2 regions of the Fodinibius alkaliphilus genome follow, and region 2 is predicted to be linked to the other one. Evidence: riboswitches for the same ligand, from Rfam matches in the RefSeq annotation. Region 2 holds a riboswitch; the other holds the start of a gene.
What was found. A riboswitch is a leader RNA that binds a small molecule or an ion and turns the genes downstream of it on or off. The one in region 2 is predicted to bind cobalamin.
Positions count from the first base shown of each region.

Region 1: another riboswitch for cobalamin. It lies ahead of AAFH98_RS01940 (ribonucleotide-diphosphate reductase subunit beta); the one in region 2 lies ahead of AAFH98_RS12965 (TonB-dependent receptor plug domain-containing protein).

Region 1 is NZ_JBCFYD010000001.1:434,087-449,806, forward strand. It holds gene AAFH98_RS01890 (SusC/RagA family TonB-linked outer membrane protein) at 1-2,612, opposite strand, end outside; gene AAFH98_RS01895 (hypothetical protein) at 3,051-3,518, opposite strand; gene AAFH98_RS01900 (YifB family Mg chelatase-like AAA ATPase) at 3,630-5,171, opposite strand; gene AAFH98_RS01905 (DUF4342 domain-containing protein) at 5,277-5,702, shown strand; gene trxB (thioredoxin-disulfide reductase) at 5,746-6,726, opposite strand; gene AAFH98_RS01915 (Re/Si-specific NAD(P)(+) transhydrogenase subunit alpha) at 6,947-8,080, shown strand; gene AAFH98_RS01920 (NAD(P) transhydrogenase subunit alpha part 2) at 8,195-8,488, shown strand; gene AAFH98_RS01925 (NAD(P)(+) transhydrogenase (Re/Si-specific) subunit beta) at 8,481-9,899, shown strand; gene AAFH98_RS01930 (acyl-CoA thioesterase) at 9,896-10,288, opposite strand; gene AAFH98_RS01935 (ribonucleoside-diphosphate reductase subunit alpha) at 10,374-12,803, opposite strand; gene AAFH98_RS01940 (ribonucleotide-diphosphate reductase subunit beta) at 12,917-13,903, opposite strand; cobalamin riboswitch at 14,039-14,230, opposite strand; gene AAFH98_RS01945 (spinster family MFS transporter) at 14,310-15,590, opposite strand.
Region 2 is NZ_JBCFYD010000002.1:1,275,874-1,291,593, reverse strand. It holds gene AAFH98_RS12980 (ABC transporter substrate-binding protein) at 1-21, shown strand, start outside; gene AAFH98_RS12975 (iron ABC transporter permease) at 21-1,094, shown strand; gene AAFH98_RS12970 (ABC transporter ATP-binding protein) at 1,094-2,122, shown strand; cobalamin riboswitch at 2,165-2,375, shown strand; gene AAFH98_RS12965 (TonB-dependent receptor plug domain-containing protein) at 2,412-4,343, shown strand; gene AAFH98_RS12960 (YncE family protein) at 4,353-5,432, shown strand; gene AAFH98_RS12955 (hypothetical protein) at 5,464-5,718, opposite strand; gene AAFH98_RS12950 (vitamin B12-dependent ribonucleotide reductase) at 5,824-9,441, shown strand; gene AAFH98_RS12945 (1,4-dihydroxy-2-naphthoyl-CoA synthase) at 9,663-10,496, opposite strand; gene menH (2-succinyl-6-hydroxy-2,4-cyclohexadiene-1-carboxylate synthase) at 10,523-11,338, opposite strand; gene menD (2-succinyl-5-enolpyruvyl-6-hydroxy-3-cyclohexene-1-carboxylic-acid synthase) at 11,335-13,041, opposite strand; gene AAFH98_RS12930 (isochorismate synthase) at 13,034-14,491, opposite strand; gene AAFH98_RS12925 (GNAT family N-acetyltransferase) at 14,708-15,253, shown strand; gene AAFH98_RS12920 (DUF4290 domain-containing protein) at 15,265-15,540, opposite strand.

The DNA of each region.
Region 1 (15,720 bases), on a different contig from region 2:
TTTCCACCGTTTTCACTCCAGGATTCTCCGTCAAGATTGACAAAGTCAGTACCACGGATTGCTCCAAAAGGTTCACCCTTAGCAGCACTAATAGAAACAGAGCCCTGCGGGTTAGCCAACTGGTAATTAGTTACCCCTGGGGCAAGTTCTTTTACTTCGTTGAAGTTTTTGCTCCAGTTCACATTCATTGTCCACGTAAAGTCTCGTGATACAACAGGCCGTAGTGTCGAAGAAACTTCCCAACCACGGTTTTCTACATTACCGGCATTAACAAACTTCGTTGCATAACCGGATGCACGAGAAACCTCAGTAGCAAGAATCTGATCGATAGTATTGAGGTCGTAATAGTTTACGTCCAACGTAGCACGATCATTCAATACACCCAACTGTACTCCAACTTCCCAACTCTTTGTACGTTCAGGTTTCAAGTCAGGATTATTCTTGGTATTAGGAAGGGTATATAGACCTGTAGGACCAAAGTTATTAGGACGATCATAGGTATCATTCAAACTATGGGGTGGTGCCGTATTACCAACTTCAGACCAGTTACCACGAATCTTACCGAACGATAACCAATCAGCATCAATAAACTCGCTGAAAGTAAATCCAGCCGAGACTGATGGATAGTAATATACGTTTTCACCATCAGGCAAACTGGATGCTTTGTCACGTCGGCCTGTGGCCTCTATGTTTAAGAATCCACCATAATTTACTTTCAAGCTGGCAAAATAACCATTTACTGCCAACTGCTCATCGGTTTCATCCGGGAATTGAATGGGACTTGCCGAATTGTTTAGTGAATATACACCAGGCACAAGCAACCCACCATTGGTTTCAGCAGTAGTGCTTTGTCTGTGATTGCGACGCAAGTTCATACCAACCACACCACTAATACGGACATCTTCGTTCAGCTGCTTATTATAGTTGGCAAGAAGGTCATAGTTAAACTCCGAAAAGTCTTCCACCCTCTTGTGATAACCAGTCCAATCGGAACCGTGACCAATACTACTAACATTGTTACGCTCCTCAATAAGCTGACTATAACTATCAATACTTACTCGACCTGTTACATTCAGCCAATCAGTGAATTCGTAGTTTGCTTCCACGTTACCGAAATAACGGTCACGTTCATCAGTAGAAAAGTTTTCGTAACGAGTCCAATAGGGATTATCCCAGTAAATAGGACTTCCACCAAGATCACCTTGCGACCAATTCCACGTCTCGTTCGTACGATTTCGGAAATAAGCACGGCGTTGATCTTCAATATCTACTGAAGTATTCCACCATTGGCGAAACATACTCATCATGGTACTGTAACCACGAGCCGGTCGCGCACGACCTTCAGTCTTAGAATACTGAATTTTACCAGATACCGTAAACTTGTCACTTACATCATACCCGGCAGAGAAATTTAGCTTATTCTTGTCAAGCTTAGCATTGGGAAGGATACCAGTCGTATTGGTTTGGTTGTATCCCATATTATAGTATCCACCTTCAAAGCCACCATTAATCTGGAAGCTATTGGTAAAATCTGTACCGGTATCAAAGAAGTCCATTGGTGTATTTTCAGGAGCTTCCCATGGAGTTGCCGTCATAAAGTTAGGCCCTCCTTCTACAAAAGCATCCCATTGATACACTTGCTGGCCTTCAAATTTAGGTCCATAAGAACCGTCATCCCATGGATTACCAATGGTTTCGTCAGTGCCGTCTCCATCAATATCTATTGCACCAAAAGAAGGCACATATCCACCACCATATTCCATCTGGTGATCAATAAATGTATTGGGATTAATTTTCTGGATAGTAGCACTGGAGTTAAAGGTAACTTCTACCGGTCGGCTTCCAGACTTACCACCTTTGGTTTCAATTACAATAGCTCCGTTAGATGCACGAGAACCATACAGCGCTGCCGCAGCAGGTCCTTTCAGCACGTTCACAGATGCAATATCATCCGGATTAATATCGACTCCAGTATTACCATAGTCATACCCGGCAAAACCAGCTTCTGTACTTGCATCGTTGAATTCTTCGTTCGCATAGGGAACGCCATCAACAACGAAAAGCACTTGGTTATTTCCAGAAATAGACTGATACCCACGCATTACAATATTTGTGGAACCGCCCATTCCGCTTGTCTGACTAACCTTAAGACCGGATACACGGCCGCTTAAAGATGCAGCAAAATTATCACTTCGGTTTTCTGATATGATTTCACCATCTACCTGTTGAGCAGAATAGGGGAGATCGTTCATACTTTGTTCTACCCCATAAGCTGTTACAACAACATCATCAAGTTGTTGTGTAGATGAAGTGAGAGGAATATCAAGCGTAACCGTTGATTGGTCAACTGTAACCTCTTGTTCAAAAGTATTATACCCAACGAAGCTGGCACGTACAGTATAAGTACCGTACTCAACACCTTCTATTGTAAACTCACCCTGTGCGTTGGTAGCAGCACCTCGCTGCAACTCAACCACATAGACGTTTACACTGGGCAGTGTTTCACCTGAACTTTCATCGGTTACCGTACCTGTTATCGTCCCGGACTGCGCAAAGGCAGTAGCGGAAAATATCAGGCATAACGTAAATAGAGATAGTAATCTTTTTACCATAGCCCTGGTTTAATTTTAAATTATTATTAGAGTAAATCTATAAAAGAGTGCCAAGTACGTAGACTTAACACTCTCTTAATGGTTATTTAACCACCCTTTTATATATGTAAAATTGTGAAAAGAATAAAATAATTATTGATAGATAACCGTTATGCGACACTCAATATCAGGTTTTTAGTAGTAATAGTTTCATCAGCTTGACAGACAACCAATTAACAAAAGCTCCCTTTTCAGATGGGATTTTATCCTATCTTATATTGGTAGGATAGACAAATAAAAAGTTACTGAATTGTGCTTACCTTACCGATATAAGCCACATGTCCTTTCGCTATAAAACTACTTCTCCCTACACATCTTTATAGAAAACCTATTACAAAACTAAAAAAGCACCGGGCATTGCAATACCCGATGCTTAATTTTTCTGATAATTAAAAAAAGTTAATTGTCGGCAGCAACATTAGTGATAATTTCAATGACTCCATGACCACCCTCACTGCCATATTGCGAAGCTTCCGATTCAGGCAACAAACGAACCGATTTTATTTCCCCTTCAGAAAACATATCGGCTACAGATGGATAATTCCGACCCGCCTTTTGTCCATCGATAACAAACAAGGGCTGACGCTGATCACTGTCACCTAATCCGGGATCACCTTTGCCAGAAGAACTTACCCCCCTACTGGCATTCGACATCCCCCTTGGACGCAATATAACCTTGGCATAATCGCCACTGCCCGAAATCCGAACACCATTTAGGCGCCTTATATGATCCTCCAATGTCATATATTCCGTTCCATCTGTTCCCTCGACACTTGACTGATTTGAGGTACTACTTGTTGCACATCCTGTCATTACCAATAAAGCCGCAATAACAAGCAACTTTATCCCCTGGTTTAGATAAGTCATAACTTTTGTATCCGCTTCTGTTTAGGTTTAACAAAAAATAGTACGAACTAAATAGTAACAAGTAAAGATAGCTTATCACATTTATCGACATGCCTAAGTTAAGAGTCACTATTATCCCAACCACCCTTCACGATCCAAACTTCGGTATTGAATAGCTTCAGCAATATGATTGGACTGAATTTGTTGGGACTGCTCCAAATCAGCAATGGTTCGAGACACTTTTAAAATACGATCATAGGCACGGGCTGATAATCCCAATGAAGTAATAGCTTTCTTGAGCATCTGCTTACCTGCATCATCCAGCTTACATATCTTCCGCGACATCTTGGTATTCATCTGGGCATTACAATACACATCTTTAATCCCCATGAAACGTTGAGTTTGTACCTCCCGGGCCTGAACTACTCTCTCCCTTATTTGTTTTGAGGATTCCCCTTTCGCCTTGCTGGACAACTCTTCATAACTTACTTTTTGGACCTCTATATGCAGATCAATCCGATCAAGCAGCGGACCGCTTATTTTACTTAAATACCGTTGCATCTGTGACGGAGAAGCGCCTCCGGGATCTGTGGGATCATACCAGTCGCCCGTTGGCGACGGGTTCATCGAAGCTACCAACATAATTCTACTTGGATAACTCACACTCATACGCGCACGCGATATACTAACGGAGCCATCTTCCAGCGGCTGACGCATTACTTCAAGTGCACTTCGCTTGAATTCAGGCAATTCATCCAAAAATAATACTCCATTATGAGCCATCGAAATTTCGCCAGGCATAGGAATACTCCCACCGCCAACCAAAGCCACATCCGAAACGGTATGGTGAGGAGATCGAAAGGGACGGCCCGTTACCAATGCTTCTCCTGAAGGAAGTAACCCAGCTACAGAATGTATTTTTGTCGTCTCGAGAGCTTCATCTAATGTTAAAGGTGGAAGTATTGTTGGCAGGCGACGAGCCATCATGGTTTTTCCAGACCCTGGCGGTCCTACCATAATTACATTGTGCCCTCCGGCAGCAGCTACTTCCAATGCACGTTTTACGGTTTCCTGTCCACGAACATCACAAAAATCCAGGATCTCACCGTCTCCATCCTTCCGGAACATCTTTTCAACATTCACATTTAGTGGCGAAGACGATGAACCATCCCGCAACCAATCCATTACTTCAGTCAAATGTTCAAAAGCGTAGACATCAATCCCGTCAACTACGGCAGCTTCAGGACCATTATCTGCCGGTACAACCATATGTTGGATTCCTTTATCTCGTGCCTGCACAGCCATGGGTAACACTCCCTTTACTGGTCGCAGCTGACCGTCAAGTGCCAGCTCCCCCAATATCAATGTTTGTTCTAACTTATCTGTTTTTATCTGGCCGGACACATTTAATAGTGTTACAGCTATAGGTAAATCAAAAGCACTTCCCTCTTTCGGCAAATCCGCCGGAGCCAAATTTACCGTTTTCCGCCCTTTCGGAAATTCCGCATTCGAATTTTTAAGCGCCGCCTCAATACGATCTCTTGATTCGCTGACGGCGCGATCTGGCAACCCCACCAAAAAATATTTTGGCACTCCACCCGACATATTCGTTTCCACTTCAATAAGACGGGCATCTACTCCAATAGTAGAAGCACAATAAACACGTGATAGCATAAAAACTCCTCATGAATCATTTACAGTTATTTAACGTAGTAAGACCTTAGAACAAATGATTCCTTACAAAAAGAAGTTATTTTAGCCTAAAAATCTGATCTGATTATGAATACCTCGGACTCACAAAAAACGTTTAAGGAAGAAATCACCGGTACCGTTAATGAAATCATCAAACAAGTAAAACGATTGATTCGAGAGGGTAATGCCCGGCGTGTTATGATCCAGGACAAAAACGGGAAGACGCTGTTTCAATCTCAGTTAACGGTCGGTGTTGGTGGAGCCGCCCTGCTAACAACTATTGCACCCATTGTTTCGGCTATTGGGATGTTTGCTCTCTTTATGAATGATGTGAAAATTATTGTAGAACGCTACCCCGATGAGGAAAATGACCAAAATAAAGATGAATACGAAGTGGAGGCCGAATATATCGAGATTCGAGATGATGAAGAATCAGAGGAATCCGATACTAAAGAAGAGCCCACATCAGAAAAGACAGCCAAAACGGTAGGTAAAGATAACAGTGACCAGTAAACAGTATCCAACCTGCTATCTAATCACTGCATACTACTGAAAATTATTTCCAGTGTTCTTCGGCAACAGCTTCTTTGCTGACTTCCGCCTCCGCCAAATAACGCTCGGCATCAAGCGCAGCTTTACAACCCGTACCCGCTGCTGTAACAGCCTGACGATATACCGCATCCATCGCATCACCGCAGGCAAAAATGCCGGGCATCCCCGTCTTTGTTGACTGGCCTTTGGTTTGAATATATCCAACATCATCCATTTCAAGCACACCTTTAAACAGGTCGGTATTGGGCTTATGTCCAATTGCGATAAATACCCCTTTCACGTCATCAAGTGTAGTAACTTCCTGCGTTTCATTATTGATGACCTTAACACCATCTACAGCACCTTCGCCCAACACTTCTTCGAGCTCGGTATCCCACATAAACTCAATCTTATCATCATTAAAAGCCCGCTGCTGCATCGCTTTCGAAGCACGCAGCTCTTGGCGACGGTGCAACACCGTAACTTTACTGGCAAATTTGGTAAGGAACGTCGCTTCTTCCATAGCTGTATCCCCTCCGCCAACCACAACTACGTGTTGGTCACGGAAAAAGGCTCCATCACAAGTAGCACAGGCTGATACCCCCTTTCCACGCAGCTGCTGCTCACTGTCCAGCCCTAACCATTTGGCCGAAGCACCCGTAGATACAATAATTGCCTTGGCTTTAATGTCCACCTCTTCATCAATAGTCATTTTATAAGGACGCTCATCAAACTCGATGTTTGTCACCATGCCATAGCGCGTATCAGCACCAAAACGCTGAGCTTGCTCACGAAAATCCTGCATCATCTTGGGCCCCATCACACCTTCAGGGTAGCCAGGGTAGTTTTCTACATCCGTTGTTTGCATTAACTGTCCGCCGGGCTCGGGTCCCTCAAACACAATAGGACTTAAATCAGCGCGTGCAGCATACAACGCCGCTGTTAATCCTGCGGGCCCACTTCCAACGATAACAACATCAAATGTTTTACCTGCAATATCTTCCATGAAAAACTCTCAATATTTTCGCTTTTGAAATTTCATCTAAATGTACAAAAATAAGAGGTAATGATTGAGTCAATATTTCCTATCATACCAATAGGATTCATCAATAAATTCTTACCCCAATAATTATTCAGATACGCAGTATCATAACAATCTTACATTTTCCTTATTTGCAATACCGTTACTTTTCAATAAGTTATCCCCTTAACCTAAAACTTTTCGGGTGCCTATTGTGATTATAGCTATTCCAAAAGAAACAGCTGAGCGCGAGAAGCGTGTAGCCCTCATTCCTGATACAGTTTCTAAACTCGTTGAAAATAATCATGAAGTCTGGGTAGAGTCCAATGCTGGTAAAGCTTCCAGCTATTTAGATGAAGCTTATCAATCAGCAGGTGCCAACATTATCAACAATCGCACCACGCTTTTTTCGGATGCAGATATTCTAATTAGCATTCAGTCCCCAGCGCAAGATGACCTCAGCAAGATGAAATCAGAAAGTGTCCTAATCTGCCTGCTGTGGGCGCTCCAAAATGAAGATTTAGTCAATTTCTTACAAGAGCAGAACATTACTGCACTGGGGATGGATGCCATTCCTCGAATTTCACGTGCTCAAAGTATGGATGCACTTTCATCAATGAGTTCTATTGCGGGATACAAGTCTGCACTTATTGCAGCCAACGAACTGGACCGCTATATGCCCATGATGATGACCGCGGCGGGAACAGTGGCTCCGGCTAAAGTACTGGTGCTTGGCGCTGGAGTAGCAGGACTCCAAGCCATTGCCACAACAAAACGACTGGGTGCTAAGGTCGAGGCTTTTGATATTCGCCCAGCTGTCAAAGAACAAGTCGAAAGTTTGGGAGCCACCTTTGTAGAAGTCCCCGATCTGGATGACGAATCGGAAACAGAAAGCGGCTATGCCAAAGAACTGGCTGAGGATGAACAAGAACGCCAGCGACAGGTAATCCATGAACACGCCCAAAAATCGGACATTATTATTACAACAGCGCTCATACCCGGCAAGCCTGCCCCGCTGTTGGTTACCAAACAGATGGTCAACGATATGCATGCCGGAGCTGTTATTGTGGATTTGGCTGCGGAGCAGGGCGGCAATTGTGAACTAACAACACCGGGAGAAACAACTATTGTAAATGAGGTGAAAGTCATTGGCCCGTTGAATATACCCAGCATGTTGGCTTATCACGCAAGCCAACTGTACTCTAAGAATATGTTGTCATTATTGGACCACCTAATTAAAGATGGCAAACCAGAATTCGATTTTGAGGATGAAATCACGCTACATACAACTATAACGCACCAAGGAAAAATTATCAGCCCTGTATTAAAAAATAATTAAATAAGGAGTAGTCATTTCGAACGCAGTGAGAAATCCTTGTTCACTTAATATTTTACAAGACAAAGATCTCTCCCGTTGGTCGAGATGACAATAAAATTATAGCAACCAAATAATATGTCTGGACTTATTTTCAATCTTTTCATTTTTGTACTGGCCTCATTTGTTGGCTTTGAACTTATTTCAAAAGTCCCTCCCACACTACACACCCCGCTAATGTCGGGGGCCAATGCTATCTCAGGTATTACCATTTTGGGTGCCCTCGTGGTAGCAGGTCAGGTTGACCACCAAATTGCCCAGCATATCGGGTTTACAGCCATTGTTTTTGCAACCATCAACGTAGTTGGTGGATTTATGGTGACCGATCGTATGCTCGAAATGTTCAAGAAAAAAGATACCACCAATGAGTGATTTTCTACCGCCATCAATACAAGCTATTCTCCCAGACGTTATCCAGCTTATTTACCTTGTAGCCACCGGCATTTTTATTGTAGGGATAAAGCGACTCGGTTCTCCCGCCACGGCCCGATCAGGGAATCAACTTGCTGCACTGGGTATGTTTATCGGTATTATTGTCACGCTCTTTGATCAGCAAATTCTCTCGTTCGACTATATTATTGCTGGTATTCTGGTGGGTGCTACAATTGGTGTTACCGCGGCTAAAAAAGTAGAAATGACTGCCATGCCCGAGATGGTAGCTATTTTTAACGGTTTTGGCGGCGGTGCTTCAGCACTGGTAGCATGGGGAGAATTCACTCGCTTCGAAGCTTCTGCTTTTGTCACGCAAGATCTAATAACCATCGGACTTAGTATTCTGATTGGTTCCATCACCTTTACCGGAAGTTTTATTGCATTTGGAAAACTAAAGGGATTTATCAGTGGCAATCCTATCACCTTTCCGGGACACAATATTTTCAATGCATTCTTAACGGTGGGCACTTTGGGATTAGTTGGCTGGCTCACTTTTGATCCCACCAGTCAACTTACATTCTGGCTACTTTTTGGTATTGCCCTGTTACTTGGCATCCTGACAGTAATCCCAATTGGTGGTGCCGATATGCCGGTAGTCATTTCGTTGCTCAACTCCTATTCAGGCATTGCTGCGTCCATGGCTGGATTTGTGATCAATAATAACCTGCTCATTATTAGTGGTGCGCTGGTTGGGGCAGCAGGACTCATCCTCACAAATATCATGTGCAAGGCTATGAATCGTACGCTCGGCAATGTACTTTTTGGTGCCTTTGGGGGCGACGGTGGATCGGGTGGAGGCCCTGCGGATGATACCGACAAAACAGTCCGTGAAACAACTCCTGATGATGTAGCCCTACAATGTGCCTATTCTGATCGCGTGGTGATCGTCCCCGGATATGGATTGGCAGTGGCTCAGGCACAACACGTACTCAAAGAAGTAGCTGACAAACTGGAGAAAAAGGGCGTGGAAGTAAAATATGGCATTCATCCGGTTGCGGGACGTATGCCCGGACACATGAATGTATTGTTAGCCGAAGCCGACGTTCCGTATGATCAACTTTACGACATGGAACAGATCAATCCCGAATTTAAATCGACGGATGTAGTGCTCATTATTGGCGCCAATGACGTGGTAAATCCTGTTGCCAAAACTGAGCCGGGTAGTCCCATTTATGGCATGCCTATTATGAATGTAGATGAGGCCAAACGAACAATTATCTTTAAGCGAAGTCTAAGTCCCGGTTTTGCCGGCATTGACAATCCACTTTTTTATGACGAGAAGAATCAGATGTTTTTTGGGGATGCCAAGGATTCATTACAGGCATTAAGTCAAGCTTTAGCTGATATTTAACATCCCACAGAAATTGGAGTAGGCTTTCGATCATCATCGATAGCAACCATATTAAATTTACCTTTAATTGCTTCCGAACACTTCTCGGAATACATATCCTCGATTACCATGGTGACTATAACCGTTAAGCTGGTATTACCAACATGACTAACTTCGCCCGTGAGTTCCACCAGCTTTCCAGCGGGAATGGATTCGGTAAAATCAATACGTTCGGATGAAACAGTTACCATTTTTTGACGGCTAAAACGCGTAGCCGTAATAAAAGCTGTCTCATCCATCCACTGAAGAGCGGTACCACCAAAAAGAGTATCATAGTGGTTCGTCGTGTTAGGAAAAACGGCTTTCACCATTTGGGTACGAGAACGTTCTTTTCGATCAGATAATGTCATAACAATATACTATGGCGTTTTGACTTAGAAATAAAAAAGAGCGATGTCGTCACTGTTGACGACATCGCTACCGGAGTTGCCAAACCTATTCACAGGCTGGACAAATTCTGCGTAACATCGGATCGGTCGGACATGAATCAGCATCTTGGGCATTGAGCGCCTCTTCGACAACGTCATCCCCAAATTTTTCGCGCGCTTTGGCTTCCAGATCTTCATGATCACTGACTTCTTTATGCCCCTCTTTTTCTGCATGCGACGATGTCCCATTTGAGGATCCACTACCAGAAGCCGCGCCAAACCCTTTACGGGACCCCCGCTTATTGACCTCTTCGGTATATTTCTCCCCTTTTACCACTTTGTCGATAAAGCAGTAGTACGTGGATTTTAGTTTTTTCTCCCATGCATACAGATAAAACTCCTCCATATCATCGCGCATCCGCTCAGCAATATAGAGTGATTTAGAAACAGACTGATCGATAGATTCCTGAAACGCTGCAGCGATATCGATTTGTCGCTCAGGATGAATTTCATAAGCCGTTTTATACAGATCTTTGTTAATCACACCATCCAGCTCCTGAATGGGTTGTACCGAGCCATTATTCACTTTTATTTTCTGAGCCATCTCGTCGCTCCAATACCCTTTTTCTTCGAGATCCTCAATGAGCTGACGATTAATAACAATATGCTTGCCAGAAAGAGTATCTCGTGAATAAAGGTTACTAAAATAGCTGTCGATAGATGAGGTCGTACCCGATATGATAGAGATTGAAGCCGTGGGCGCAATAGCTAACAACACTGCATTGCGTCGCGGTTTGTAATCATAAGGATTACCCGCTTCTTTCATCTCCTTATAGTGTTCAAAAGCACCACGCTCATCAGCCAATTGTTGAGAGGTACGATACGTTATTTTTCGCATAAAAGAACCGATTTTTCGAGCCAGGATAACGGCTTCTTCAGAATCATAAGGAATGCCCAGATCAACCAGAGCTTCGGCAAATCCCATGAGACCAATGCCCAGCGGACGTAAATCCATGGTATTTTTTTCGGCCGGCTGAGAGGGGTAAAAATTCTTATCGAGCACATTATCGAGTCCGCGTGTCATCGTCTCTAACGTATCTTCAAATTTATCCCAATCAATATCGCTTTGATCATCCGTTAGATGCTTCGACAAATTAACCGATGCCAGCGTACACACTGCTGTAGAATCGGAACTGTTGGGAATAGAAATTTCGGTACAGAGATTCGAACTATTGATTACACTATACTTGGGGCACGGATTATGACGATTGTGTTCGTCTTTGAATATCAGCCATGGATGACCCGTTTTGGCTAATTTGAAGAGGTATTTTTTGAAGAAATTTTTGCTATCACGCTTGTCATATTGCTTTAAATCCCCATCCTCGGCCTGCTCAATACGCTTTTCATACTTTTTCTTAAAATCATCACCTACGGCATCCACCAACTCGGGACATTCCCCGGGATCAAAAAAGTACAATGGCTCTCCATCCTTGATGCGACGCATCATTTCGTCGGGCATCCAAAGACTGGTATTCAGCGACGGCGTCCGAAAATACGCGTTTCCCGTAGTTTCGCGCAGGTCCAGGAATCCATCAATATCGAGATGCCACGGTTGCATAGACATCACCTGAGAACTCCTGCGGCGCCCGCCTTGCTGAATAGAATTTACTAATGTATCAAAAATTTTAATGAACGGGATAGCCCCTGACGAGGGTGCATTCAACGATTTAATATTTGAACCCGTTGCCCGAATTCGGGTAACATCCGTACCCACGCCACCGGCATACTTTGCCAAGAAAGCCGTTTCGCGGGCTTTGTCCATAATAGAATCCAGCGAATCGTCAATAACGCTCACATAGCATGATGAATACTGGGAAGTAGTCGTACCAGAGTTAAACAACGTAGGCGTAGAGTGCAAGTATTCCAGTTTTGAAAGTTTATTGTAAACCTTCACAACTTCTTCATTGGAATTCCCAATTCCCATAGCCACCCGCATGAAAAACCATTGCGGCTTCTCTAAAAGTTGGTCATCTCGATCTCGCATCAAGTAACGATCTTTAAGGGTAGTTAGCCCAAAATACCCAAGCAAGCCATCACGGTTAAAATTTAAGCTCTCTGCTAATAGCTCAAAATCAAACTCTTTAAGGTTCTCATCCAGCAAATTTTCTTCAAACCCTTGGGCCAAATAATCCCGAAAATGATCCAATCGCCGGTTGATATCTTTGTCCACTATTTTCAACAGCTGCCGAGTGGCCAGCGTATCGTAAACAGGATGCTTGGGGATAAGCTGCTCAATAGCTTTTAGCACAAGCTGGTCAAGCTCCTCGGTAGTAACCCGTTCGGGAACTTTGAGATCAAGCTCTTTCATGATTTTGAAGACGATTTCGTAATCATCTTCAACCTCCAGTCCCTGGATAATTTCAAAGATGGCGTTAATAATTTTTTGAGTTCGGAAAGGTTCTTCTGTTCCGTCGCGTTTTATAACTGTTCGTTTCATGGCATTGGTAGGTTTATTCGTAATTAGGCTCTATGTCATACTGAACTTGTTTCAGCATCTCTTGCAATGGATCCCGAAACAGGTTCGGGATGACACGGAGAATGACATAACTGTTAATAGTTTGTGTATTCAGTAGATGAGACTTCGAAAAAGTTGATCAGCTTTTTAACGTCTTCTTTCTGCAGAAATCGCAGTGGGTTTTCATTGATATGGAACTCCTGCTGAAAACCAAGCTCTTGCAGCCGGCGGTCGGTTATGTATTTGAGATAACGCTCCATTTCCCCCGATGAAATACCCAGAATTGTCCGGTCCCCGAACTGGTGCTTCACGTATTCAATTTCGAGTGAGGTTCCTTCCAAAATCACATTGCGGATGTCCTGCACATATTCGGTATCCTCAACAATTTCTGGGTTTTCGTCCAGCATAATCAGGATGGCTTCAATACCGTTTTGCAGGTGAAGCGACTCATCGATGAGTACCAGCTCTACCCCTGAGACCACATTTTTCATTTTTGCCATATCTTTGAGTGCAAAGAAATGGGCAAAAGAAGAGTAGAAGAAAATCCCTTCAAGGATAATGTTGTTGAGCAGAATAGCTCGGAGTACCTGCTTTTGCCCTTTGAGGGTTTCAGGATTAATTTTCCCGTGACTAATTTTGTCGATCTCATCGACAATAAGGTTCTGTTTTTTTCGCAGTATGGGATCGTCGAAAGCCACATCGTACATTTTCTCTCTATCCAGCCCGAACGATTGCAGCACAATTTCAAAGAAATCGCTGTGTATATTTTCCATAAAAAGCTGTGTACTGAAACTCATCTTCGCATGCGGATCAGTCAACAGCGGAAAAAAAGAATTGACCAACACATTTTGCACCAGTAGCTCCGACGAACAAAAATAGCCCACCGCTGTATCGAACAATTCTTTTTCATCGTCGGTAAGTGAATGATAGTCGAGGGCATCCTGCTGGATATTCAGCTCCTCGGGGAACCACACCACTTTTTTCTGTTTCTCGTACAGTTCTTTAAAAATGGGATAAGAAGGGTCTTCGCTCAGTTTGATATTATCACGCACCGAAGTACGTCCAATTAATTTTGTAGGCATAAAGGTCTCCGTTTTAGCTTGCAATTATGAGGAGGGATGCTAAAACGTTGATAAGGCAGACATCAAATAGGAACAGTAGTGAAAGTCGGATATTCCATACCTGCCTTTCAACAACGCCCTAACTCCCGAAGGCCTCGTTTACTTGATTTAAAGGCAGGTCTCCTGACTTACCGACCAACTCTTTGCACCTTCCCATCTCGTTTGGGCTGAGACAGTGGTTGCTACAAAGAATATTGCGGATTACAGTTGCGGGAACAGTTCCGGCTTTCCACCGGATTCCCTTTTCATCCCGACAGCTGTCGGGACACCTTCAAATCTATTTTTAAGAAAACAGCTACCGCTCTCATTGTCAATGACTACTTTTCCACAAATAGCCAGGGTTTTCCACAATTGGTATTGAAAACAGCTATTCTATCTCCTCATCCTGAGTATAATGTTGCATGGCCAACCAGAAAAAGATTGTTGCCAGTACCCCGCAAAAGCTGAACACCGTCATCAATGCCTTGGCCGTACCATAATCACCGGTAAAAATTGTATCCATCAACCAACCGGTAAGAGGCGGCCCAATACCAAACCCCACTACACTAATTACAAATAAATACAAGCCACTGGCCAGTGCTCGCATATTCGGCTTTACCAAGTACTGCAAAATTGCTGCTGCAATGCCGTTGTATGATGATGAGATAATATTTGCCAATCCAATCAGGATCAGTGCCACCATCGCGGATTCAGCAAATAACCCAAAATAATAGAACGGCAAACAAGCTAACGCGGCTACTACGCCCGGTACAAATCGATAGGAAGCCTCAAACTTTTGTGCCAGCCAGTCAGCTGCTTTACCTGATGCCATTACGCTAAGTCCCGTTGCCATCATAAACCATCCATATTGCGGAATTAACGATCCAGCCCCATGAATATCAGTCAATACTTTACCCACAAACCCTAATATAGTGTAGCCCGTAAAGGCCATAAAAGAGAAGCCCAGAAAATGGTAGCGTACGGTTTTTTTTCGGATGATGTACCGAACCACATCACCAAATGACTGTTCGGTATCATATCGCTTATTCTTGGGAGATTCGGTAATTCCTCTGGGAAACTCTTTGATCACAACCCAAGCTACAACAGCTATTAATAGTCCGGGCGCTCCCACTGATATCAGCGAAGTGCGCCAGTCATAGGCCTGAGCAATACTCCCCCCCACTAAAAATGAAATTCCAATCCCCAGAAAAATTCCGGCCGCATAAATGGAAAAGACCGTCCCCCGCTGTTCGGGTTTAAAATAATCCGAAAGCAGGGAATAAACCGCTGGACTTAATGCCGACTGGCTGATCCCCACAAAAAAACGGGCAACAATCAAAAACGTAAGCGAGGTAGCAAATCCACTGACAATCGTCATCAGGCTCCACACCACCAATCCAGCAATAATCATGAGCTTACGGGAATAGATATCTGCCAATCGCCCCATTGGGATACCGCACAGCGCATAAATAAACGAAAAAGCTGTTCCGTAGAGAATGCCGACTTGGAAATTACTGAGCGATAGTGCATCCTGAATACTTGGCGCCAGCACAGCAATGATCTGGCGATCCACAAAGCTGGAAATGTAGATAAGTGTTAACAATCCCAGTACCAACCAGGCATAGGGAGAGGAAATGAGTTCTTTGGCTTTCTGTTTTGGTAGCGACATTCCTTAAGTTTTCCTTTATTTAGTGAAGCTAAAGGTAGGGTAATTTAATTGTTGATTTCCACCTTAAATAAGCTGGAATTACACTACCAGCAATCCCATAATACAGTATTCTAAACCGAGGACATCTATC
Region 2 (15,720 bases):
TACTATCAAAAAATTGATTGATGAACCGTACCGCTGATATAACGCCACAGCATAAGACGGGGATTAAGCCACTTTATTTTGTGCTATTATTGGTGGCTTTGACGGGATTATTTCTCGTCAACCTCGCTTTGGGATCGGTTGATATTCCGGTAAAAGATATAGTGCATATTTTGTTGGGAGGAGAGTCTACAGCTGATGCCTGGCAAAAAATTATTATAAATATTCGCATTCCCCGGGCTGTAACTGCAATTTTTGCCGGTTGCGCGCTTTCGGTTGGGGGGCTGTTGATGCAGACGCTTTTTCGCAACCCGCTGGCTGGTCCCTCGGTCTTAGGCATTACGGCTGGAGCAAGCTTAGGGGTAGCGATTGTGATGTTGGCAGGAGGAACGATCACCAGCATTTTTGCCATACAGCAATTGTCGGCCATGGGCAGTTGGGTCATTGTTATTGCAGCCAGTTTGGGTTCAGCAGCAGTGTTGCTGTTAATTTTGCTGATCTCTATCAAAGTTCGTGATAATGTAACTCTCCTAATTATTGGACTTATGATCGGTAACCTGACGATTGCCTTGGTGAGTATCTGGCAATACTTTAGTCGTCCGGAGCAAATACAGGATTACTTGATTTGGACCTTTGGCAGTTTGGGAGGCGTGCCGCTCGATCAACTCTGGATATTGGCTGTTGTCTCCCTGATTGGCGGTGGGATTGCCATGGCTTTATCTAAACCATTGAATGGCTTGCTGCTGGGCGAAAATTATGCCCGCAGCATGGGATTATCAGTAACGGGATCTCGTATTTGGATTATTGTGAGCACCAGCTTGTTGGCCGGTGGTATAACCGCTTTTTGTGGTCCCATTGGTTTTGTGGGAATTGCTGTGCCTCACCTTACTCGTTCACTTATGGGCACTAATGATCACCGGGTACTTATTCCCGCCACGCTTCTAATGGGAGCTATCCTGTTGCTGGGGTGTGATATTATTGCTCAGGTCCCTGGATCAACAACTACACTACCGATTAGTGCGGTTACTTCAATGGTGGGTTCCCCAGTTGTGATTTGGGTTATTATACAGCGTAAAAACCTACAGGCCTCTTTTTAATGAGTAATAGTCAGCCTATTATATCGACCCAAGATCTGGATATTGGTTTTCCGGCCAAAGGACGTCGGAAGTTGGCTACGGTTGTAGCATCACGGATAAATGTGGCTATGCAAAGAGGGGAAATTATTTGCCTGTTGGGTCCAAATGGATCGGGCAAATCTACGCTCATAAGAACGCTTTCAGGGTTGCATCGTCCGCTTAATGGGGATGTTATTTTAGAAGGGCACCAGCTAAACCAGTATGCCAATAAACACGTCGCCCGGAAAGTAAGTACCGTATTGACCGACCGTATTACCATTGGAAATATCAGTGTCTACGAGTTGGTGGCTTTTGGAAGATCTCCCTACACCGGTTGGTTTGGATCGCTAAATAAAAAAGATGAAGAAATTGTAGAATGGGCGATTGCATCTGCAGGTATTGAAGAATTTGTCGGTCGCGATGTATTGCATCTAAGTGATGGGGAACGCCAAAAGGTAATGATTGCCCGTGCTTTGGCACAAGATACGCCAGCTGTGCTTTTAGATGAACCTACAGCACACTTGGATCTGCCTAATCGTGTCGAAATTATCCGTTTGCTTCGGAGGTTAGCACATGATACAAATAAAGGTATTCTACTTTCAACGCATGAGTTGGATCTGGCGTTAAAAGCTGCTGATACGTTATGGCTTATCAACAGACAGGGAGAAGTTATTACGGGAACACCTGAAGATCTGGTACTTGAGGGTACTTTTGAATCGGTTTTTGAACGTGATAGTTTTGACTTTGATCGCAGTACGGGATCGTTTCAGTTGCATCAGCCTGCAAAGAAACCGATTTATCTTACGGGGGATACGGTTGGGGTATTTTGGACGCGGCGCGCCTTGGAGCGGGAAGGCTATCAAGTGAAAAAATCGAATGGCACAAAATTGAAGATTAATATTATATCTTCCCAAAATGAATTTCAGTGGGAACTCACAAATGGAAGTTGGGACATTACCTGTAGTTCTATAAAAGAGTTGTTAAATATACTGCGACAAAAATTATCATAAAACGGTTTTTATTTTAAACCGAAAGCCCATACTTTTATAACGCTCTTTGAAATAGTGATCGGTTCCCCATGAAAATGGGGTGAAAAGGGAATTTCGTGCTCCCGAGTATTCGGGAAAATCGGAAGCTGTACCCGCAACTGTGATTCCATTTAAATGTTGTCTCAAATCTTTTATGCCACTATTCCGTCTATTAGGAATGGGAAGGTTAGACAACTGGAAAAGCCAGGAGACCTGCCAATCAATTCTATTTCGAGAAACTTTCGGGAGTTAAAGTTTTAAGAAGATTATAATGACTACTACAAATTCTATGGCTTGCCATAGAGTACTGTATCTTACAGTATTTATGGCTTTTTTTAGCAGTGTATCTTACGCTCAACAAACCTATGTGGCTGATACACTGTCATTTGATGAGATTACGGTCACTGCCACCCGCATTCAACAGCCATTGAACCATCAGCCTACCAGTATTACCTTTATTGATTCTACTCTCATCAGTCTGTTTGAAAACCAGAATATTGGCGAACTGTTAGCGTCTGAGTCTTCTCTTTTTATTAAAAAGAACGGCCCGGGTTCGTTTTCGAATGCTTCGCAGCGAGGACTTTCGTCCGAACAAATTCAGGTGCTTTGGGAGGGTATTCCTATCAACAATGTGATGCTCGGGCAGTCCGATTTATCATTATTATCAGCTGATATGTTTTCAAATATCCAGGTGAGTTCCGGTACACCCAGCACGGCCTTTGGTGGCGGTAGTTTAGCAGGGGCATTGTATCTTTCATCGGATTGGGAAAGCGGTAACAGAGCGTCTTTTCAACAGGGGATTGGCTCATATGGACAGTGGCAGACGTCGATGAAGGGACAATACCAATCCAAGGGGTGGAATTTTTCGGTTCGTAGTCGGGTAGATCACGCCGAAAATGATTATCAGTATTACAATCGAGCCTATAATCGGGAGGAACGGCGTGATCATAATAGGAGTGAGCAAGAGCAGGTTATGGCGACTGTGGCTCATGAATCGGAATACGACTCTTGGGAATCCACGATTTGGTTTGCAGACAGCGACAATCAAATTCCCGGTACTATTCTAAACAATACCCAGGCTCGGCAGGAAGATCGTTCACTGCGCTGGTTAAGTACCTATCAGCGGGAGTGGGGAGAGACCGATATTACAGTGAAAAATTATGTTGACAGAGTAGAGCTCAATTATTTTGATTCCGATATAAATACTGAAAGCTATAGTTCGTATCGGCGATGGATGGTTAGTGCCGATGGCTCTACTCCGTTTAATGAATCTATTTTGTTGAAGGGAGAACTAAGCGGTTCGCTGACCGGTAGTGAGAGTACTAATTATGATGAGGACCATAGTCGCCGTCAGGTAAGTGTGCTTTTCAATCCGGAAGTGGTTCTTTTCAAGGATCGTTTTCGCATCTATCCTGCTCTGCGTGTTGATGCATATAATGATTTTGGAACCGTACTGAGCCCCTCGCTTGGATTAAATTACGAGGTTCTAAACAATAAACTATTTCTGAGGGGGCAACTAAGCAAAGATTTTAATCCCCCAACATTTAATGCTCTTTATTGGGGTAGTGGAGGGAATGCAGACTTGGATGCCGAGCGAAGTAACAGTGGAGAAGCCGGCGTAGTATGGACTCCTTATAGGGCTACTTTTTCGTCGTTAGAAGTAACCGGCTTTTATAGTCAGATAGATCATGGTATCCGATGGTATCCGGATAATAATGGACGATACTCCCCGCTGAACATTGATCAAATTACTACCCAGGGCATTGAAGGGAAATTGGAAAACAGTATTCATTTTGGACCAGGCATCCAGCTTCAGTTGCGGCAATCTATCAGCTTAACAAACACAGAGATAACAGAGCCGCGTTTTTCGGGTGATAACGCCGTTGGACATCAGATGCGATACGTGCCCAAATGGAAATATAATGCTTCTCTGCGTTTACAAAGAAATAAGTTGAGCGGCTTGCTGCAATACCGTTGGATGGGTCGCCGATATACTACTGATACCGAAGAGCTGAGTGCCTCACTTGATCCATACCAGGTAGTGGATGCTACTCTCCAGTTTCAACAAGAATTTTTTGGATTACTAATAGAGGCCCGCTCCAGTGTAAAAAATATTTTTGACCAGGATTATGAAGTCGTACAGTGGTATCCAATGCCACAGCGAAATTTTACTTTTTCACTCACAGCAACATATCAATTCTAATTAACTCGTATGTTTAAACGTTATCTACTTTATTTATTTGCAATTACAATTTTCACCGTATCCTGCGGTGATGACAACAGTACATCTCCCGAACCAGATCCACTGGAAACCACCTCGGTGTATGTGACCAACGAGGGGAATTTTAGTGATGGCAACGGTTCAGTTACCAGTTACGATCCTGCTGATAAAAGTAGCCTTAAAAATGCATTTGAAGATGCCAACAACCGTCCGCTTGCAGGTATCATTCAATCTGCCCATGTAGATGGTGATCGTATGTATTTGGTCATAAATTCGGCCAATAAAATTGAGGTCGTTGACAAAGAAAGTATGGAAAGCCTTGGCACCATTGAAATGTCGGTTTCTCCAACGGCCATTGAAGTTATTGATGATGAAACTGCTTTTGCTACTACGCTTGACTATCAAGCTGATATTGACAGTATTTCTGTTCTTGATTTGTCATCCATGGAAGAGACTGGCCAGCGTATAGGTGTGGGTAACTCTCCGCGTGACATTGTTCGTGTTGGTGATCAGATCTATGTTACCAACAATGGTTCCGGTTATGGAAATACGATTTCGATCATTGATGCAGAATCCAATTCGGTAGAACAGACCATCGAAGTGGGAACTGGTCCCAGCCAGATGGTTGTTGACAATGAAGACCGCATTTGGATAGTCTGTAATGGACGGGTTTCCTATGATGAATCTACTGAAGATGTCCCTGGCAGTATTTACCTTTTGGATGGACAAACCGGGCAAATCCTAAACTTTATAGAATCGGATGATATCGTTGCTTCATCGGGATATAAATACCGGTTAGCACTTAACATTGAAGATGCGCGGGGATATTTGCTCAATAATGGCATTTCAATGATTGACATGAACGATGTTACTCTTTCGGATGATAAATTGATTGATCGAGCATTTAATGCCATTGGTTATTTGGGTCCTGAACAGCGCATTTATGTTGGGCAGAGTAATGGATATAGCCAGCCGGGCCAAGCATTGCTTTATGATTTAGAAGGAGCAGCTGTAGATTCGTTTGCAGCAGGTATAGCGCCCAATGGATTTCATTTTGTCAACGAAAATTAAGGAGAGTTCAATTTTAATTTAAGATTGGATTTTAAATTATATCAGACACAGTGCTCTTTATCATCAAAAGAGTACTGTGTTTTTTTATTTTGTCTATTGGTTTGAGTATTTGGCCAAGTCTTGATTTCTCTTCGTTGTAACTGCTTATCAAGGTAAATTTAAAGTTATCCACAACCCGTTTTAAAATACGGCTGGATTTTTCGAAAAAATATTCTCCCAACCCGTTTTCAATGTGGATAACTCTGGCTTTTTGTGGAAAAGTTTTTGCCTTTTTGACTTGCTCCAAAGTACCAGTCCATTATATTTAATTGATGGAATAAAGAGACATCATTACTGCTTTTCAGTACCTACCAAATTGATATAATTTTTTAAATAAACCGGAGTTAGCTATATGAAATTTTCACGTTTTTATACACAAGAGAAGTGGGACAGCCCATACGGAGATATGAACTTTGTCAGTCGAAAGTCGGAAATTAAAAATCCCGATGGTTCGATTGTTTTTAAGATGGACGAGCTAATTGTACCTGAAAGTTGGTCGCAGGTATCAACCGATGTAATTGCTCAAAAGTATTTCCGTAAAGCCGGTGTGCCTCAGATTACGAAAAAGGTAAAAGAAAAAGGGGTGCCGGAATGGCTTCAGCGTTCAGAGGCTGACGAAAAAGCCATGAAAAAAGAAGGTATTGACGAGGATGATTTTTATGGCGGAGAGTACGACAGTCGCCAGGTATTCCATCGTCTGGCAGGTTGTTGGACGTATTGGGGTTGGAAACACGATTATTTCGATTCTGAAGAGGCTGCAAAAGTATTTTATGATGAGCTCCGTTATATGCTTGCCAATCAGATGGCTGCACCTAATAGTCCCCAGTGGTTTAATACCGGTTTACATTGGGCCTATGGAATTAACGGACCATCCCAAGGACACTATTATGTTGATGGCAAAACAGGCGAATTGACCAAGTCCGAAGATGCGTATTCGCATCCACAGCCGCATGCTTGCTTTATCCAGAGTATTGATGACAACCTCGTAAACGAGGGCGGTATTATGGATTTGTGGGTTCGTGAAGCACGCCTCTTTAAATATGGATCCGGCACGGGTAGTAACTTTTCGAAGGTCCGCGGTGAAGGTGAGCCATTGAGTGGTGGCGGACGTTCTTCCGGATTGATGAGTTTCCTCAAAATTGGTGATAAAGCCGCCGGCGCTATTAAGTCTGGTGGTACCACACGACGTGCTGCCAAGATGGTTACGCTTGATCTGGACCATCCTGATATTGAGGAGTATATCAATTGGAAGGTGAAAGAGGAGCGAAAAGTCGCTTCTATGGTTACCGGATCGAAGGTACTGGAGAAACATCTCAAGAAAATTATTAAGTTGTGTAACAAGCCGGTTGAGATTGATGGCCGTACTTTCAACGGTGCCGTCAGTCGTGATCCTGTTAAGAACAAAGAGCTTGGCCGAGCAATAAAAGAAGCCAAGCAAGATCAGGTTCCACTCAACTATATAGAGCGTGTGGTTCAGCTGGCAGAGCAAGGGTTTACTGATCTGGAATTTGAAACCTATGATACGGATTGGGATTCTGAGGCCTATCGTACGGTAAGTGGACAAAATTCGAATAACTCTGTTCGTATCCCCAATAAGTTTATGAAGGCCGTAAAAGAAGACGGCGAATGGGATCTGTACTGGAGAACAGAAAAGCGGAAAGCGGCCGAGGAAGGACGTGAGCCCAAGCCGTGCAAGTCGATGCCAGCCCGTGAACTTTGGGATGATATTGCTAATGCCGCATGGGCTTGCGCCGATCCGGGAGCACAGTATCACGATACAATTAATGAGTGGCATACATGTCCCAACGACGGACCGATTAACGGTAGTAATCCGTGCTCAGAGTATATGTTCTTAGATAATACAGCCTGCAATCTTGCGTCACTCAACTTGATGAAGTATTTCAAGACGGATGAGTGCCAGGAATTTGATGTGGAATCGCTACGAAATGCGTCGCGAATTTGGACGGTGGTGCTGGAAATATCAGTATTGATGGCTCAGTTCCCATCCAAAGAAATTGCCGACCTTTCCTACAAGTACCGTACGCTTGGACTTGGCTTTGCCAACCTGGGTGCTGCACTGATGGTACAGGGCGTTCCGTATGACAGCGATGAGGGATGTGCTATTGCCGGTGGATTGATGAGTATTATCCACATGAATGCGTACAAGACCAGTGCCGAGATGGCTGAGGATCTTGGAACGTTTGAGCGGTTTGAGGCAAATAAAGAGCCGATGCTGAAAGTAGTCCGTAACCACAAACGTGCGGCCTATAATGCAGATCCCGAAGAGTATGAAGATCTCACCGTGAAGCCGATGGGCATTGATGCCAATGAATGTCCCGATAACTTGTTGAAGGCGGCGCGAAAAGATTCTGATGAAGCCGTAAAGATGGGTGAGAAGCATGGCTATCGTAATGCGCAGGTTACGGTGATTGCACCAACCGGTACCATTGGTTTGGTGATGGATTGTGATACCACGGGAATTGAACCAGATTTTGCTCTGGTGAAGTTTAAGAAACTTGCTGGCGGTGGACACTTTAAGATTATTAACCAATGTGTGCCCAAAGCGCTGCAAAATCTTGGATATAGTCCCAAGGAACGTGAGGAAATTATTAATTACGCTAAAGGACATGGTTCGTTGGACGGCTGCCCACATATCAACGAGGAAAGTCTCCGCGAAAAAGGTTTTGGTGACAAACAGCTTGAAGCCATTGAAGAAGCGCTGCCAAGTAGTTTTGAAGTCAAGTTTGCCTTCAACCAGTGGACCCTTGGCGAAGATTTCTGCAAGGAAGTACTCGACATTTCTGATGAACAGTTGGGTAATCCACAGTTTGATGTCCTTAAGCATCTTGGGTTTTCCAAAGAGGAGATACAGGAGGCTAATGATTACGTATGTGGTACGATGACAGTAGAGGGTGCTCCGCACCTAAAAGACGAGCATTTGCCAGTATTTGACTGTGCAAATCGTTGTGGACGTATTGGTACGCGCTACATTAAGCCAAAGGGACATATTCGGATGATGGCAGCCGCGCAACCGTTCGTATCGGGTGCCATTTCTAAGACTATTAACTTGCCTAATGAGGCAACAGTTGAGGACTTTAAGGATGCTTATATGGATTCCTGGGAGCTGATGCTGAAGGCGAATGCGTTGTATCGTGATGGCTCTAAGTTGAGTCAACCATTGAATAGCCTGAGTGATGTGTTTGAAGATCTGGATGAAGAAGATCTGGACGAGGAAACGAAGGCACAGCAAGACAAAGTTGTGGAAACGGCTGAGCGTATTGTCCACAAATACGTAGCTGATCGCAAACGCCTTCCAAGTCGTCGAAACGGTTATACTCAAAAGGTGAAGATTGGCGGACAGAGTGTATACTTGCGAACAGGTGAATACGAAAACGGCCAACTTGGTGAAATCTTCTTGGATATGCACCGTGAAGGAGCTGCGTTCCGTAGCCTCACGAACTGTTTTGCCATTGCAATTTCACTTGGCTTGCAGCACGGTGTACCGCTCGAAGAGTTCGTTGATGCCTTTACATTTACCAAGTTTGAGCCCAGTGGAACCGTTAGCGGAAGTCCGCATGTGAAAATGACGACTTCGGTGATTGATTATATTTTCCGTGAGCTTGCTGTTACGTATCTCGGTCGAGATGATTTGGCGCATGTTCCTGCAGAGGATATCATGTCGCGCAAAATGCGACCATCCGAAGAAGAAAAACAGCGTTCTGATCGTTCAAAGAATCCGGCAAATAAGCCGGATGATAGTGCTGATCAACCTGAAACAGTAGTTGAATCGCAACCGACGAAACAGGCACAAGCTGCAGCTGATGATGACAGCTACCAGAGTGACTACGAAAAGGCCAAGGAACTGGGTTATACTGGTGATTCTTGCCCTGAGTGCGGTAGTATGACAATGGTCCGTAATGGAACCTGTCAGAAGTGTATTACTTGTGGATCAACCACTGGTTGCTCATAAATATTACTAAGGCTAAATACCTCAATTGCAAAAGCCCGCTGTGTTATGCAGCGGGCTTTTTTTATAGGCTAATATTTTAAGGCAGTGTCATGCTGGATTTATTTTAGCATCTTAAATCATATACTCCATAGATTCTGAAACGAGTTCAGGATGACACGGTAGCTGCACATTAGCTTTAGGATACTTTGGAATTTAATGAGTTTAATGCTTTAGTGGTCAAACTACCCAATCCAGGGATAATCATCCCAGTTGGGTTTGCGCTTTTCGAGGAAGGCGTCGCGGCCTTCGGCAGCCTCGTCGGTCATATAAGCCAGCCGTGTAGCTTCACCGGAAAATACTTGTTGACCGACCATACCGTCATCAACGAGGTTAAAAGCATATTTAATCATGCGAATAGCAGTAGGACTTTTTTCAAGAATTTCCTGTGCCCATTGGTAGGCTGTTTCTTCCAGCTCATCGTGAGGAACGACTGCATTCACCATCCCCATATCATAGGCCTCTTGTGCGGAGTAGTCTCGACCTAAGAAAAAGATTTCGCGCGCTTTCTTTTGTCCCACTTGTCGGGCCAATAGAGCCGAGCCAAAGCCACCATCAAAGCTGGCAACATCGGCATCAGTTTGTTTAAAGATAGCGTGCTCTTTACTGGCGATTGTGAGGTCACAAACCACATGGAGGCTATGTCCGCCCCCAACGGCCCAGCCTGGTACCACACAGATAACCACTTTGCCCATAAAGCGGATAAGGCGCTGTAAGTCGAGTACATTTAGCCGAGGTGTTCCGGCGTCATCTTTATAACCGGCCTTGCCGCGCACGTTTTGATCTCCACCTGAACAAAATGCCCATTTACCATCTTTAGGGGATGGGCCTTCACCCGTGAGTAGTACGACTCCAATGCTGGAATCTTCCCGGACATCCATAAAGGCATCTTGCAATTCAAAAAGCGTTTTAGGACGAAAAGCATTGCGGAGTTCAGGGCGATTAATCGCAATACGTGCTACGCCGTTGGACTTTTTAAAAGTGATATCTTCGTATTCATTGACGGTTTTCCAGTTCATAATAGTCGTGAATATTGAGTAGTGAGTTATAATTTTGTCAAAAAATTTTGTAGCTCCGATTCCAAAGCTTGAGGGTTGTCGAGGTGGATGCGATGTCCCGCCTTGATAGACGAAAAGGTAGCATTTGGCAGTTGTTTGGACAAATGTTGATTAATGTGTTGATATTTTTCGTCGGCCGATCCGGCAATTAAAAGCGTAGGTAGTTTTATGTTAGGGAGATGATCACAAATTGGTGTCATCGATCCCGTACCAAATCCTTGTAATGAAGCTGCGAGAGCCGAGGGCGATTGTTCAGATTGGATTTGATAATATTTTTGAGTCAGCGATTTATCTGGCCGTATTGGCGATGCAAAAAGATCGAGTTTCTTCCAGTCTGATAAAAATGCTTTGAAATCATTAGTGATAGATTCAGCTCGTTCAGCATCAATCTTCTGGCGCTTTTTTCGTTCCTTTGGATCAACAATTCCACAGTTGGTGCTTTCTAAAATTAATCCTTTAAATAATTGGACATGTTGAGATACGATATGAAGTGCCAAGCGTCCCCCCATGCTGTAGCCGTAAAGATAGAGTGGTTTATAATTAAGTTGTTGAATCAAAGAGTAAAGATCAGCTACCTGATACTTTTCTCGATATCGATTTTGGGAAGTAGGTTTAGCGGTTTTCCCGAATCCCAATAAATCGATGGTTACTGGATTACAAAAATTGCTAAGGTCGTCGATTAGATGGTTAAACACCCGCCGATCACCCATGAAACCGTGCAGCATCAATAGGTAGGGTAGAGAATTATCCTGTTGATGAATCGCTAAAGCATATTGCTGATTGTTAACGGTGATATATTTCATGGCTGAAAATCCCAGAGTTTTTTGCGCAATTCCATGGAAGCATCGGGATTGGTTTTACATTCCAGAATTGATAATCCATGATTAGTAGATAAGAATTCTGGCAAATCTATTTTGTTGAGAGCAGAAATAGTTTCAACCGAATGGTAAGGGATGTCATACGTCTCAGCGAGCTTGTTTATATTTGCTTGTTGAGGTGTTTCAAAATAGGTTTCGAAATGTTTTTGATTGTTGGCAATGGGTAGCATTCGAAAGATAGATCCGCCGTTATTATTGATCACAACTATGGCAAGCGACTGCTCCATATTTCTATGATTGAGCAGGGCATTGGTATCATGTAAAAAAGCCAAGTCGCCGGTGAAAAGTACTCCTGACTTTTGAAGTCCGCGGCTAATACCCATAGCTGTAGAAGTAATTCCATCGATACCACTGGCGCCCCGGTTTACAAAAAGCGGGATGTTTGATGCTTGTTCTCCAAATAAATGAATGTCGCGGGCGGGAAAAGAGTTTGATGCCATCACAAAATGTTGATCCGTAAGCTGAGGCGTCAGCCGGTGGTAGATAACGCCATCGGTAAGCGTATTTTTCTGCGAAATGATGTTTCTATAATGAGAGGCAAACTGTTTTGCTGCATCTTTCCATTGGTTGCTCCATTGAGATTTTGTTTGAGAAGAAATACCGGTGGTGCTGAATTTCTTACCCATCCATGCGATACGTTGACTATTGGATAAGGTGGCATCTTGCCAGGAGGTTGTACTGGCAAAATGAACGTGATGGTTGGGTGACCATTGGTCTAATGCAAGTTCCAGGCTTTTGTCAGTCGGTTGAAAGCCAAAGCGGAGGATCATATCTGGGGCAAGTTGAGTTCGCAAACTCTCATTGCGCAAAAATCCCGCGAAGCTATGTATTACTTGTTGTGATGAAATAGATGGCTCTGACAGAATAGGGGCATTTATCTTATTCGCCAGTTCTACAATGGAGGTGGTATCATCACCTGGGGCCAGTGGCCCTACTATAATCAGCGGTTTTTGAGCGGATGAAATCTGTTGTTGAAAGGAGTCATCTAAAGTGATCCCCGTTGAGACCTCCGGAGTATGCCCTTCAGAATCATCATTACTTTTTATATACTCCTGCTGAATTTTTTGCTGGTAATCTGTAGTAGGTTCAAGTGGCTTACGAAATGGAAAGTTGAGGTGAACCGGTCCCCGTTTTTCTCGGGAGATAGAAACAGATTGTTGAGCCAGCATCCGAAGGCGTTTTATATCTTTATCTCCAGTTTGAGGTTCGCCCACGTTCTGAAAAAAAACTGGATAATCCCCGAAAATTTTAAGCTGGTCGATTGCTTGGTTAGCACCGGTTGCATGCAAATGAGGGGGACGATCGGCGGTTGCTAAAATAAGGGGAACTCCGGATTGTCGGGCTTCAATAACTGCGGGATGATAATTGGCTAATGCTGTTCCTGATGTGCAGATTAGCGCGGCCGGCATATTGGTGGCTTTGCCTATCCCCAGAGCGGTAAATGCAGCTGATCGCTCATCCAAAATAACCTGCTTTTTTAACCTTGGATTTATGGCCGCCGCTAATGTCAGGGGTGTTGAACGGGAGCCTGGAGAGATAACGACGTGTTGCACTCCCGAACTTGAAAGGTGTTTGAAAAACGTGTTTGCCCAGCGTAAGGCAATATTACCTTGGTGTGATTCAATCATATTGAAGGGCAGAAAGCAAGGGCTTCAATTTAAGATTTGTTTCTTCCCATTCGGCTTCCGGATCGGAGTCTTCTACGATCCCGCATCCTGCAAAAAGATGTACGTTGTCTTTGTTAAACAGGGCACTCCGGATGCTTACGGCAAATTCAATATCGCCTTTGGCATTAATCCAGCCAATGGGTCCGGCGTACATGCCGCGTTCAAAATGTTCCAGTTCTTTAATATAGGGTTCGGCTTTGGTCCAGGGGTAACCACCTACTGCGGGCGTTGGATGTAATTGCTCGATAACTTCAAAAATGTTGGAATCACTGTTAAGTCGGGCCCGAATAGGGGTATATAAGTGCTGAACGTTTGATAGTTTTTTGATATCGGGACTGGCATGCCGTTGTAAATCATTGGTGAATGGTTCCAGTCGTTCCTCAATATCCTTTATAACAAAGCTATGTTCATCTTGGTCTTTGCGGTTGCCCGACAGCTGTTTCTCTAAGAGGGTATCTTCAGTCGCGGTGGTTCCCCGGCGGATGCTTCCGGCTAATGCTTCGGTGAGGAGTAGTTTATTACGTGCTGAGACCAATCGTTCGGGCGTGGAACCTAAAAAAGTTTTTCCTGATGGCTGGTGGAGCAAAAAGTTATAACAGTTGATATATTGCTCCCGAAGCTTATTGAGGACCTGTGTTGGGGTTGTATTGTTATTTTTGGGAAAGCTGAGATGACGGGCTAATACGATTTTCTCAAATATATCTTCCCGGATCAATTCTTTGGCTTCTGAAACAGATTTAACCCATTTTTGATGGTCAAATCTGTTGGAGGGTAGTGAAGGATTTATATCTGAACCCCCATTTTCTTTGTTGGCTTTCTGGGTCTCTTGCTCCAGGATCTGATCGAGCTGTGTAAGCTGATTGCTTAAATAAGTATTTAATTCGTTAGCTGTATCAAAGGTATCTAAATCAACCGTAAAAGTAACGAGTGAGAATTTGCCATCTTTTATGATGATCCATTCCGGAAGGGTAAAGGTTGCGGGAGCGAAAGAATCCCAGTTTGGACTGTTCAACTTATCAAAGAAGGAGAACCCACCGAGCAGATAGAATCCTGAGTTGGGGTGTTCTATCTCTGAATATTCGGCGGTCTTGTTGCGAATAGCCTGGAATTGATGATTAACTTCCTCAAATCGATTGGGACCATTAGCTGTAATTGTAGTGAGGGCCCCACTGGCAGCAATGGCAAACTCATCATTCGGTTTTTCCCAGTAATATTGAAAAGCATCATCTTTCCAACATATTTCCAAAAAGGCCAGAGGATCAATGGTATCGATAGGAAAACTAATACTGGCAAATTGTGTATCGGAATTGTCGAAGAGCTCCGATAGAAAAGCTTGTAGGTTATGAAAATTATTGGAGGCTGCAAGAGAATCCAAAGAAGCCGCCACCTCTGAAAATTGTTTGTGTGTCATGTATATATAATCTGTGGATCAATATCAGCTTTCAGAACTTTCAATATAAATTGAAAATTAGAATTTCCATAATCCATATTGATGGTTTTTGGTATTCTGCAGAGAGGATATAGCGCCACACGAATTACAATGAACTGGCTTATTGAGCTTAAGATTTTCAAAGTTTAGCCGAAAAAATAGGTATGTGATCCCCTTACTTTAATTTAGATAGGTCCTATGGTACAGATCAAAGCATTTAATTTAGAGAATGTTTCCACTCACTATAAATGGAACAATGACAAGGAGCTCAATTATTATGATTCTGATTATCCGCATCAGCATGAGAGTTTTGAGGCTTTTTTGAAACGTATTAAAGCAGTACTTAATACGGATAATAAAACGAGTGAGCTATTTGAGATCCATTTATCTGAAAGTAATACGTTAATCGGTATCGTAGATGTCCATGCTATCGATAAATACAATAAGCGGTGCTTTGTAAACTGTACGATCGGCGATCGGGATTATGCCGGAAAGGGATATGAGGCTGAGGCACTAAAAATGGTGCTTTCTCTTTGTTTTAATGAAAAGGGGATGCACAAGGTAGGGGCCGCTGCATTTGATTTTAATACCTCATGGATCGAAACTGTAGAGAAGCTTGGCTTTCAACAGGAGGGACAGCTCCGGGAGCATGTGTTAAAGGATGAGGAATACTGCGACAAGCTTATCTTCAGTTTATTGGAAAGCGATTTTAAAGCCGAACCCGTTGCCCCGGTTTTAGCATAGTATCTCAAAGGTTACTGAGCATCGTCATTTCCATCTGAATTAAATGGATTGTAGATACCATATTCATTAGGATCGTAATCAGCAAGTTTGAAAAAGTGTTCCCAAGCTGCTTGGCTTTTTCCATTGTCATCAACCCAATTGGGATGGCTCTGCTTAATGAGTCCCACTGCACGTTTGGCATATTCAATGCGCTCATCTTCGTCTTTAATACGCGGAAGTGATTTTATCATGCGATCTAAATTGTAACCACAGTCAAAATCCTTTGGTTTCTTCTGTTCTACAAACATAAGTTCTTTGTTTTGATGTTTTATTTTTGGTGAAGATAACAGAGTTCAAGCTTCGAATAAAGAAGTTTTTAGCGTAATACAAGTGGATAAACTTTTGAAGTAAATCTTTTTTCGAGTAGACAACTCAAAATTCCTATATTCACGGCACAAGATTAACAACTTTTAAAAGTTTAATAGTAA